3 regions of the Mesorhizobium sp. EU05-FHT14A09 genome follow, and region 3 is predicted to be linked to each of the others. Evidence: predicted binding sites of a transcription regulator. Region 3 holds the regulator's gene; each other region holds the start of a gene.
What was found. Region 3 encodes LexA, which represses DNA repair genes until DNA is damaged. Its sites were predicted from a motif close to TGTTCNNNNTGTGTTCNG; they were not measured.

Region 1 (3,946 bases), on a different contig from region 3:
AAGCCCATCAGGGCGGCATTGCATGTGTCCGGTTAATGCAACGATCAATTCCTGTGATCTAAACCAGCCATCCCCGTCTCACCGAAGTATCGAATGGCCGGAACTACCCGGCCATTCTGAGCAAACAACTGCCTTTCGGAGAAATCAGTCCTGCTTGATCGGCGCGTACTTGCCGTCATGCCACTGGTTGATGTCGTACTTGGCGTTCTTCAGGTCACCCTTCTCGTCGAACACCACCTCGCCCACGACGGTGTTGATCGGCTTGCCGTCCTTCAGCGCGGCGGCAACCTTGGCCGGATCATCGCTGCCTGCCCGCTTGACGCCCTCGGCGAAGGCCTGGATCGTTGCGTAGGAGAACAGTGTGAAGCCCTCCGGTGCGAAACCCTTGGCCTTGATCTTCTCGACGGCTTCCTTGGCTTCCGGCCGCGCCTGCGGGTCAGACGGGAACACGAACATCGTGCCTTCGCCCGCCGGACCGGCAACCTGCCAGAATTCCGGGCTGGCGATCGAATCCGGCATGATGAGCTGGAACTTCACGTTCTGTTCGGCTGCCTGACGCAGGATCAGGCCGCCTTCAGGGTGATAGCCGCCAAAGTAGACGACGTCGGCCTTCAGTTCCTTCAGCTTGGTGACGAGTGCCGAATAATCCTTGTCGCCGGCGTTGATGCCTTCGTAAAGGACATCCTTCAGACCCGCCTCATTCATGGTTTTCCGCACGGCGTCGGCGACACCCTGGCCGTAAGCGCTCTTGTCGTGCAGGACGACAACATTCTTGCCGGCGTACTTCTTCGCGATCCAGGGACCGATAAAGGCCCCCTGAGCGTCGTCGCGGGTATAGAGGCGCATGATCGTCGACCAGCCCTTCTTGGCCGCATCGTCGGTCATTACAGGATTGGACGAGGCGGGGCTCATCATCAGGGCGCCGGCTTCCGCATAGACGGCGGAAGCGGGAATGCTCGAACCCGAGCATGCGTGGCCATCGATGAACTTCACACCGTTGCCGACAACGCGGTTGGCGACCGAAACCGCCTGCTTCGGATCACACTGATCGTCCTCGATATCGAGCTTGATCTGACGCCCATCCACGCCGCCCGCGGCGTTGATGGCTTCAGCCGCGGCTTGCGCGCCTTGCTTGAATTGATCGCCGATCGTGGCGAGCTGTCCGGTCATTGGGCCAATGACGGCAATAGAAATGTCTTCGGCGTAGGCCGCTGAAGCACTAAGGGCGGTGGCAAACAGGGCCGCACCCAGGAATCTTGTTTTCAAGTCGAACTCTCCCCTTTGTTGCGCTCTGCTTGATGGCGCAGAACCGGAATTGGGAGAAAAAGAACCCGCTCGTCAAGCCCAACCATACAGCAATGTATGGTCCATTCGTGCAGAAAAACGAAAACCGCGCCGGTCTTGTTGTGACCGGTCGCGGTTTTTCTCGTTACCTCCTTCCGCGCCTGGCTTGGTGGAGGCTTTCTTCCCTGTTGTCTGGACAATCCGGCTAACCGGTCGCCTTCTTTGGTCGTCGCCGTTGGAGCGGCGTCACCATCCCTGCCGGGACAGAAATCAGTGCGTGGTCATCCATTCGCGAGCGTCGCGCAGTGCCTGGGCAATCTCGCCCTTGGACATGGAGGACGAGAGTTCAGAGCGCCATTCGGCGGCGCGCAGCGAACCCTTGATAGCGGCAATGTTGAACCACTTGTGGGCAGCGACGACGTCGGTCTCGCAATCGCGACCGGTCGCATACATCACACCCAGTTCGAAGAGAATGTCGGACTGCGCGGTAGCGCCCATCGTGCCGACCCCTGCTTCAAGCATCTCGAAACGTGCCATTTGAAATCCCCTTGCTTGACCCTGTTGCTCCTGAAAGCCGCCGTCCGTTCTTGGTGTGGACGTGCGCTCTTCCGATGCTTCGAAGGATGCCGGGGACGCTTGAATCTGCCGTTAAATGGCTTGCTTAATTTGAGGAAAACAAAGCTAAAACAAGAAGTAAACGTGAGAAACCGTTAAGGATAGGAAGCGCCCGATTGCTGGGTTTCCGCTCAAATTCGATGAAAATTCTCGGTTCAAAAAACAAGGTTTCGCTAACCACGGCGAAGCTTCCATTTTGGTAAGAAATCGAAATCCTGCAGTTTGAAGGTCTCCCAAAGGTCAAAAATAAAACCCGCTTTCCTTCCCCAGCGGCACGGCTTTTGTTTTATCGGGGACTGGATTAGCTTACCTGAGCGTAAGGGATGGAGAGGCTGGACCCGGCGTCCAGTAGTAGCGCAAAGGGAGGAACTCGATGTTTCGCAAAGTGAGCCTGGCACTCGCTGCCACATTGATCATGTCGGGTGTGGCGCTCGCCGACCCGATCGAAGGCAATTGGAAGACGGCATCCGGCGCCACCGCGGCGATCTCGGGCGGTGGCTCGTTCTCCATCACGCTGAAGACCGGCAAGCATGCCGGCAAGACGATCGGCTCTTTCAAGGCTGCCGGCGACGGCAAATATGCCGGCACGATCACGGACCCGGACACCGACAAGACCTACAATGGCAAGGCTTCGCTCTCCGGCAGCTCGCTCAAGATGAGCGGTTGCGTGCTGGGCGGTCTGATCTGCAAGAGCCAGACCTGGACCAAGCTGTAGTCGATCAGCCTCGAATGAATAACGGCAAGGCGCTTCCGCCACGCGGAAGCGCCTTTTTCTTGTGCAGCCGACCATAGCGGCTCTCCTGCCCGCGCGAAGGGCATGCCGTTCTAATTCCCGTCAATCATTTTGAACCCTGGATGAACGGCAACCTCAGAAGAGGTTCAGCCGCGTCGATGCATTCTCACGGCATCAGAGTGTGATCCTGAACCGGTTTTCGAAAAGGATCATTCTCCAGCAAAGAGTGGGACCCCCAATGCTCGCGCGCCGCTTCACCATCGTATGCCTGCTGACGGCGCTGTTCGGAATGGGTTTTGCCATCATCGTCGCAGAGAATGCCCGCCTGGACCATGGCTGGAGCCAGATCGGCCTTCGATGCGGCATCGCCTGCTCCACGTCATCTGCCTCCGATTGATCGACAACAGACGAAATCGCCATGACCCCGTTCGCCCAAAACGCCATCGCCGTCCTGAAGCTTCTGCCGCGTGCGACGCTGATCCTGATGCTGCTGGCAGCACCGGTTCTTGCCGTACCGACGATGCGTGCCGATGCCGGTTCGACCATCGAAGCACCAGCACTCCAGAAGAAGGGGCTTGGCCTGGTTCTGCTAGTAAGCCTGCGACGCGCCTGAATTCCCAAGCTCGCGATGCATCCAAACATGCAAATCGCGAACCGTCCGTGGAGCCCCCTCCCAACTGTCATTTTCCATCTCTATAATGGGTCATGGAAAAGCGAATCTACCCACAAGCCATTGAAACCGTGGTCATGCCGGAGCCCTATGCCCGGCAATCCTTCGACGATGCCGGCAAGGCCGTCGAGGCGCTGCGTGCGCTCTATGAACGCAACACCAAATTCCTGCGCGACTCCTTCTCGGCACTGGCCGCCGGTGGCGACAACGACAAACGCTACCGCGCCTTCTATCCAGAGGTGAGCGTGGTCACGAATTCCTTCACCCAGGTGGATTCGCGTCAGGCCTATGGGCATTTGCCGACGCCTGGCCAGTTCTCGACCACGATCACCCGGCCGGACCTGTTCCAGAGCTATCTTACCGAGCAGTTGCGACTGATCATGCGCAACCATGGCGTCCCGGTGATCGTCTCGGAATCGGAGACGCCGATCCCGGTGCATTTCGCGTTCCTGGAAGGAACCTATGTCGACAGCGCCGCTGCGGAGCGTATCCGCCGGCCGATCCGCGACCTGTTCGATGTGCCGGATCTCGATGGCACCGACGACCAGATCGCCAATGGCACGTTCGAAGTGGCGCTGGGCGATCCACGTCCGCTGGCGCCGTTCACCGCGCAGCGCATCGACTACTCACTGCACCGGCTTACC
Region 2 (3,946 bases), on a different contig from region 3:
GCCAAACGCCACGGCTATCGCCCCAACCCTTCCGCACGCCGGCTGGCCACCGGCAAGACCGGCATGATCGGCTATGTGCTGCCGACCGGCTCGGCTGTCGACATCGATCCGCATTTCGTCGAGTTCCTGTCGGGACTGGGCGACTATGCCCGCGCGCATGAACTCGACCTGGTGCTGTCGCCGGCCGACGCGGAAGAACAGGAGACGACCTACCGACGCATCGTCGCCAACAAGCAGGTCGATGCGGTCTATGTTTCCTCACCGCGCCCGCAGGACAGCCGCGTCGCGCTGCTCGATACACTTGGCCTGCCCTTCCTGGTGCATGGCCGCAGCGACGGCTTCGATTTCGAGTACCCCTATCTCGACATCGACAACGAAGGCGCCTTTCACGAGGCGACGCGCTTGATGATCCAGCTTGGCCACCGGCGGATTGCCCTGATCAATGGCGACGACACAGAGACCTTCGCCATCCATCGCGAGCGCGGCGTGCGACGCGCCCTAGCCGGCAGCGGACTGGCCTTACCGCCCGATCAGGTTTTCTCGACCGTGATGACGGAAGAAAACGGATACCGCGCGGCAAGGCGCGTCCTGGAGGGTGGCAACGCCCCGACGGCGATCCTCTGCTCCAGCCTGATCATGGCGCTGGGCGTAGTGCGCGCCGTTCGCGAACTCGGCCTGACCATACCGGGCGACCTGTCGCTGATTGCGCATGACGACGTCTTTTCCTGGCTGAAGCCGGAGAACTTCTCGATCCCGCTGTCGACCACCCGCTCCTCGATCCGCGCGGCCGGCGCCAGGGTGGCGGAGCGATTGATCGCACGCCTGTCCGGCCTGGAGGATGGCGCCCGCGGCGAAGTCTGGCCCGTCGACCTTGTCGTCAGGGCTTCGATCGCAGGCGTCCCCGCCTGTGCCTGATCCTGAGCTATCGGCCAGGAGCCGGCCAGATATCGGCCGGCAGCGATACGGTTCGCATGCCGGCAGCCAGCGCCTGCGCGCCGGATGCGGCCTGTCGCGATGCGGCCAGCTGATTGCGGCTGACGACGAGGCCGTTGGCAACCGGGTTCCGTCGCGCAAACAGCGTTCTGAACCAGGGCACGCGCGCGCCGCGCGCCGATGAAAACCGTGCCGGTTTGCCGGAATGGGCGATATGGTCGGCGACGACATCCGCCCAACCCTCGACCAGCCTCGCGCCCGGCTCCAGAAGCAGCAACCAGTCGCTTTTGGCCGCAGCGATCCCGGCGCCGATACCGCCCGCCGCCAGATAGCGGCAGCCAGCGTGTTCAGCCACCTTGGCGGTCTGATCGACCGAGCCCAGATCGCAGACGATCACTTCGCGGACCATGCCTTCGACAACGCCGCCGACCAGCGAGGCCAGCGTGCGCGCCAGCGCCTCTTCGTCATTCCGCGTTTCAATCAGGACGCTGAGCATTCCTGCCGAATAGCGGAAAGCCGCGACCAGCGCCAGCCATCTTCGCCGATCAAAGTTCTTGCTTTGTTCTAACAATGCGGATAGGAATAATTTCATGAGGACAGCGATTCGACGCCCCGCAGAAAGCCCCTGGGAAAGAGCCAAGATGGAACAAGTCGTGCGTGCCGACATTGCGGCTTTCGGAGCCGGAAGGGCCGAGATGGCGAATGCCATGCTGGACCAGAGCGGAATGCGCGTACGACCCGAGCGCAATCGCGGCCGCTCCGCCGGCATCAACCCGTCGGGCCGTTTCGAGCCGGTCAGCCGCCATGTCTTCGACGATGGCTGGGAATCCCTGGAAGAACTGCCGCCATTCAAGACCGAGGTGCAGGTGGAGAAGCCGCGCACCATCATCACGCGCAATGAATCGCCAGACATCTCCTTCGATCGCTCGATCAATCCCTATCGCGGCTGCGAGCATGGCTGTGTCTACTGTTTTGCGCGACCGACGCACGCCTTCATGGGCCTGTCGGCCGGGCTCGATTTCGAAGCCAAGCTGTTCGCCAAGCCCGACGCAGCGCGCCTGCTCGACAAGGAGCTGTCGAAGGAAGGCTACCAGCCGCGCACCATCGCCATCGGCACCAACACCGATCCCTACCAGCCGATCGAACGGCAATACCGGATCATGCGCGAAATCCTGGAGGTGCTGGAGGCGCGCGGCCACCCTGTCGGCATCGTCACCAAGTCGGCGCTGGTGACGCGTGACATCGATATCCTTTCGCGCATGGCCGAACGCGGACTGGCCAAGGTCGCGCTGTCGGTGACGACGATGGATCGCATGCTTGCCCGCACCATGGAGCCACGCGCCTCGACACCGACCAAACGGCTGGAAGCGATCCAGCAGTTGTCAGATGCCGGCATTCCGGCTTCCGTGATGGTGGCGCCGATCGTTCCAGGCCTCACCGATGCCGAGATCGAGCGTATCCTTGATTCCGCCTATGCGGCTGGTGCGCGTGAGGCCGGATATGTGGTGCTGCGGCTGCCCCTGGAAGTCAGCCCGATCTTCAAGGACTGGCTGCTGCGTCACTACCCAGATCGCTACCGGCACGTGATGTCCTTGATCCGCTCGATGCGTGACGGCAAGGATTACGATTCGGAATGGGGCAAGCGCATGAAAGGCGCCGGTCCTTATGCCTGGCAGATCGGCCGGCGCTTCGAGATCGCCGCCAAGCGGCTCGGTCTCAATCTCGAGCGGCGGCAATTGCGGACGGACCAGTTCGTTCCGGCCGCGCGCCCGTTCGAGCAGTTGAAGCTGCTTTAGAGCGCCGCGCGTCCTTTCGGACGCGCAAAGGTCGCTCTAACACTTTGATTTGGCGCATGACGGGTGGCGCAGGCCACCCCGGGTGGCGCAGGCCGCCCCCCTTTCCGAAAATCGATTCCGATTTTCGGGGTCATGCGCGAGACTGGAGCGTTTCCGTTTTTCGCGGCAACGCCGAGGCGTCCAGGCATCCGCCTGGACAGACAGATCCCGTCCGGCCCTGTCCCCCGGCCGTCAGACGGTGCTCTCCGCCAGCTTCCCCTGCTGGCCTGAGGGCTTGCGGAGAATCGGGACGGGTGCGAGTCTTCGCCGTATCATGGCTCGCATGCGTTCCGATTCTCCGCTCTTGTTCGAAATCGTCGAAAAGCCGGACTTCTCGATCGAGAAGAAGGCTATCCGGCAAGGCCTGTGGCCGGTTGCCGGCATGGACGAGGCCGGGCGCGGGCCGCTCGCAGGACCCGTCGTGGCCGCAGCGGTGGTGCTCAATCCCAATGACATTCCCGAAGGGCTGGATGATTCCAAACGGCTATCGCTGCCGCAGCGCGAGGCCCTGTTCGAGGTGATCCTGGCCAAGGCGCAGGCAATCGGCATGGCCTCGATCTGCGCAGAAGGCATCGACGGCACCAACATCCTGCGCGCCAGCCTGGAAGCGATGCGACGCGCGCTCAATGGACTTTCCCTACAGCCGAAGCTGGCATTGGCCGATGGCCGCGATGTTCCGCCCGGACTGCCATGCGAAGGCCGCGCGCTAGTAAAGGGCGATCAGCGCTCGCAGTCGATCGCAGCCGCCTCGATCGTCGCCAAGGTGATGCGCGATCGTATGATGACCGGCTGTGGCCGTCGCCATGAGCATTATGGCTTCGAAGTGCATATGGGCTACGCCACGGCGCGTCATCGCTCGGCCATTGCAGCCCATGGCCCGCTGCAGCGCCTGCACCGGGTTTCCTTCGCGCCGTTTCGCCTCGAGGCGGCGGCAGTCGAGGACTGAAGCCCTCTTCATCCCGCGACCTGTAATGCCATAGAAAAAGCCGCCAGGTTTCCCCAGCGGCTTCTCAAAGATCAATCGAACCGGCAGCTCAGTTGAGCTTCGACTTCACGTCCTGCAGCGAGGTCTTGAAGAGATCGCCGGCAGCCTTGGCATCGACCTTGGCGGCGAGAACGGTGCGGGCAGCCTCTACCGCGAGGTCGACGGCGCTGGCACGAACCTCGGCGATCGCCTC
Region 3 (3,946 bases):
GGCAGACGCATTGCGCGTCAAAACGTGACGTCGCCGGTGACCAATCGGCTACGCCCTTTTTGGCAGGACAAGATCGCCGACCGTATAGGTATGGAATTCACATTTCGAGACGGCATCCAGTTTGCGGAATTTTTCCGCGAACACGGGATCGGAGAAGAACTCCTCGACATTGCCGGCGCCCTGGATCGCTTCGACATTGACGACGGTTTCACCGTCGGTGCTCCTGGCGAGTGTGCTCCACAGAAAGCCCTTCTGGCGTTCGGCGACGTAGTGCACGACATCCTGGATGATGGCGAAAGCTTCTTCCTGCTTCCCCGGATGGGCATGGATAACGTTGACCACGAAGGTCGTCGGCTGCGGTGAGGCCGAAAAGCCTGCGGTGAGTTTGCTCATGAAAGTCTCCATCTGACGATCGCGGCTGTCTTGCCGCGGCGTCCTCTGGATATTCAGGACAAACAGGCAGATAAATATTCTCGCATTCTCATAACTAACGAAGAAAATTCCGCAATTGGACAGACTTGGAACACTCGGCATCTTCGTGCAGGTCGCGGAAGCCGGAAGCTTTATCGGCGCAGCGCAGCGACTCGGCCTCACTGCTTCCGCTGTCGGCAAAGCCGTCGCGCGCCTTGAAAACGAAATGGGTGCCCGGCTCTTTCACCGCTCCACGCGGAGCATGGCCCTTACTGAAGAGGGAAGCTTCTTCCTTGCGACATGCCGGCGCATCCAATCGGAATACGAACAGGCGCAGGTCCAGCTTTCGAGATCGCAGGTGACCCCGCGCGGGCAGCTTCGTGTTTCCCTCCCGCTCGCGGGCATGCTGTTGATGCCGACAATGTCGGCCTTCATGGAACGATATCCGGATATCAATCTCGACCTCGATTTTACCGACCGGCTCGTCGACGTCATCGAAGAGGGCTTTGATGCGGTGATCCGCACCGGAGATGTCGGGGACACGCGCCTGATGAGCCGCAAGCTCGGCACTTTCCGGCATAAGATCGTGGCAGCGCCGAAATATCTCGCCGAAAACGGCACACCCGAGACGCCGGAAGACCTCCTCAAACACCGTTGCCTTCATCATCGCTATGCGAATTCCGGGCGGCTCGAACCCTGGCCCCTCATGCGCGATGGGCGCGATGTGAAACTCGATCTTCCCGTGACCACCGTTGCGAGCACGCTGGAGCCATTGATCTACCTCGCCGAGCGATCTTTCGGCGTCACTTGCCTGCCGCCATTCGCGGTATCGACCGAACTGGCCCAGGGCAAACTTGTATCGCTGCTGACCGATTATCTTGGCGAAACCGGAACCTTCCGCATCCTGTGGCCAACAAGTCGCCACCTCTCGCCCAAGGTCCGTGTCTTCGTCGACTACATGGTCGAAAATCTGTTTGCTGATTAAGTGCGAGCGGCGCGCCTTCCTGGATTCCACGACGCGACCTCGCGGAACAAGAAGCAGCCATCCCCGCCGTTACGCTGAACAAAGGGTCAACAAATTCATTAAACTTTAAATGGTTGCGGAACACAAATGGAACAGATAGTGTTTGTTCCGGGTTTGTTTTTCTGATTCCGGTTCCGTTCCACGGAGGGTGGCGATGCTGACACGCAAGCAACACGAGCTTTTGCTCTTCATCCATGAGCGGCTGAAGGAAAGCGGGATTCCACCGTCCTTCGACGAGATGAAAGAAGCGCTCGATCTGGCGTCGAAGTCGGGCATCCACAGGCTGATCACCGCTCTGGAGGAGCGCGGCTTCATTCGCCGCCTGCCAAACCGGGCCCGTGCACTCGAGGTGCTGCGCCTCCCCGACTCGATCGCTCCTGGCCTCAATGCGGCCAAGAAGTTTTCACCGGCCGTCATCCAGGGCAGCCTGGGTCGCACGGTACCCAAGGAGCCGCAGCGCCTGCAGGCTCCCAGCAATGACGACGACGCTACCGCCGCCGTTTCCATCCCGGTCATGGGACGCATCGCGGCTGGTGTGCCGATCGACGCCATCCAACATCGAACGCATTCGATTTCCGTGCCGCCGGACATGATTTCGGGCGGCGAGCACTATGCCCTGGAAGTCAAAGGTGACTCCATGATCGAAGCCGGTATCTTCGATGGCGATACGGTCATCATCCGCAATGCCAATTCGGCCAATCCGGGCGAAATCGTCGTGGCTCTCGTCGACGAGGAAGAAGCGACGCTCAAGCGTTTTCGTCGCAAGGGTGCCTCGATCGCGCTGGAGGCTGCCAATCCCGCCTACGAGACCCGCATTTTCGGCCCAGACCGGGTCAAGGTACAAGGCAAGTTGGTCGGGTTGATCCGTCGGTATTGAAGCGCGGACCTTAGTCAATTAGCCGGCTATTTATCGTTTTTATGAACGACATCAGCGTTGACGGCAGTCCGGGAAGGTATCTTGTCCGGCCTGCCTTTGGACTTGTACGCCTTTTCCGGCCGCGGCGGTAATCCCCTCGCCTCGCGCGTAAAGCCTCGTTGCATGTGCCAGGGTCGATCCTTGGTATCGAGCGCGAACGAGATATTAGCCGGCTTATCTGCAGAGGCGTTAAACCATACTGCGGCACTGCCGACGCGGGCGAGATCCTGCTTGGTGACAACCACGACTGCGGGATCGTTGCAGGGGTCGGGGGCGGTTGCATCGTCGATGACAATAAGCGACGCAACCGCGCAGGCCGATTTGGCAGACTCGGTGCTGGCGGCCGTCACCACGACGGCACCTGACAGGTGACGGGCAAAGCACAGCCGCCGAGCGCACAGGAATGGCGTTCCGAGGGGCATATCGAGCGCATTTTCAACAGTCAGATCGACGTCACCCGAAACATCTTCGGGTAAGATTGTTGTCTCCAGATTGAGCGCCCTGCGCCAGTTGTCGAACGTAAACGGATTGGGTCGCGCCCTGCTGACCGCTATCTCGTCGCCGCCGATTGGCAGAGCCACAAGGCGCGCGTCCTCGGAGATCAGCACATCGGGTGTTTCGACATTGCCCATCGTCAGCAGACCGGCAAGCGCAAAAGGTAAGGCCAGCAACCGCAACCATGTCGTCGTCATCGCGCCGATGGCGAGCGCGGCGGTGACGAAAAGCACCGATTGCGTCGAAACCAGACCAACACCATCGACAGGCGAGCGCGCGGAAATCCAGTCGGCGATTGCCATCATGACCGTAAGTCCCTTTCCCATCGCATAAAGGAACGGTCCATCGGCGCCAAAGGGCATCGCGAGTGCGCTGAGTACGGCCGCCGGCATGACGACAAGCGAAACCACCGGCATGACGGCCAGATTGGCAAACAGGCTAAGCGGCGACACCCGCTGAAAATGCCAAACCGCGAACAGCGTTGTCGCAAGGCCGGCCACGATCGAGGTTGCGGCCATTGCGCCAACTGCGATCAAAGACTTATGCGCGAGAAAACCAACGAAAGAGCGCGCAGGCGGTGCGGCTACGGGCATCACTTCACGCCGTTGAGCCCAGGCCGCGTAGGCGCCGATCAGCGCAGCGGTCGCTGCAAACGACATCTGGAAAGACGGACCAACCACCTCATGCGGCGCGGTCAGGATGACGATCACCGCCGAGATTGCCAGATTGCGCATCGACAACGCCGCACGATCGAACAGCACCGCGATCAGCATCACCGACAACATGATGAAGCTGCGTTCTGCCGCCACCACCACGCCGGAGATCGCAAGATAGGCGGCGATCGAACAGAGAGCAGCGAAAGCGGCATACTTCTTGACCGGCCGACGCGCAGAGAAATCGGGAAACAGCGCGAACGCCCCGCGCAACAGCAGCATTATGGTGCCTGCCACCAACGCCATATGCAGGCCGGATATCGAGATGATGTGATAGATGCCCGTCCGTCGCATCGCTTCATTGACAGAATCTGGAATACCGGCGCGCACGCCGACGATCAGCGCTGCGGCGATCTCTCCTTCCGGCCCGCCGATCGAAGCACGAAT

Region 1: AC3WTO_RS03410 (sel1 repeat family protein) is a predicted target of LexA. The motif match lies at 1,956-1,973, and genes of this name have one in related genera.
Region 2: AC3WTO_RS00920 (PA0069 family radical SAM protein) is a predicted target of LexA. The motif match lies at 1,483-1,500, and genes of this name have one in related genera.

Annotation. Positions count from the first base shown of each region.
Region 1 covers NZ_JBYTDF010000001.1:763,432-767,377, reverse strand. The annotation lists gene AC3WTO_RS03415 (ABC transporter substrate-binding protein) at 145-1,266, opposite strand; gene AC3WTO_RS03410 (sel1 repeat family protein) at 1,555-1,821, opposite strand; gene AC3WTO_RS03405 (DUF2147 domain-containing protein) at 2,273-2,614, shown strand; gene AC3WTO_RS03400 (hypothetical protein) at 2,871-3,029, shown strand; gene AC3WTO_RS03395 (hypothetical protein) at 3,051-3,245, shown strand; gene AC3WTO_RS03390 (AMP nucleosidase) at 3,380-3,946, shown strand, end outside.
Region 2 covers NZ_JBYTDF010000001.1:200,627-204,572, reverse strand. The annotation lists gene AC3WTO_RS00930 (substrate-binding domain-containing protein) at 1-915, shown strand, start outside; gene AC3WTO_RS00925 (glycosyltransferase) at 923-1,429, opposite strand; gene AC3WTO_RS00920 (PA0069 family radical SAM protein) at 1,575-2,729, shown strand; gene rnhB (ribonuclease HII) at 3,043-3,714, shown strand; gene AC3WTO_RS00910 (F0F1 ATP synthase subunit B) at 3,803-3,946, opposite strand, start outside.
Region 3 covers NZ_JBYTDF010000002.1:160,443-164,388, forward strand. The annotation lists gene AC3WTO_RS08095 (antibiotic biosynthesis monooxygenase) at 49-393, opposite strand; gene AC3WTO_RS08100 (LysR family transcriptional regulator) at 509-1,396, shown strand; gene lexA (transcriptional repressor LexA) at 1,590-2,312, shown strand; gene AC3WTO_RS08110 (ComEC/Rec2 family competence protein) at 2,339-3,946, opposite strand, start outside.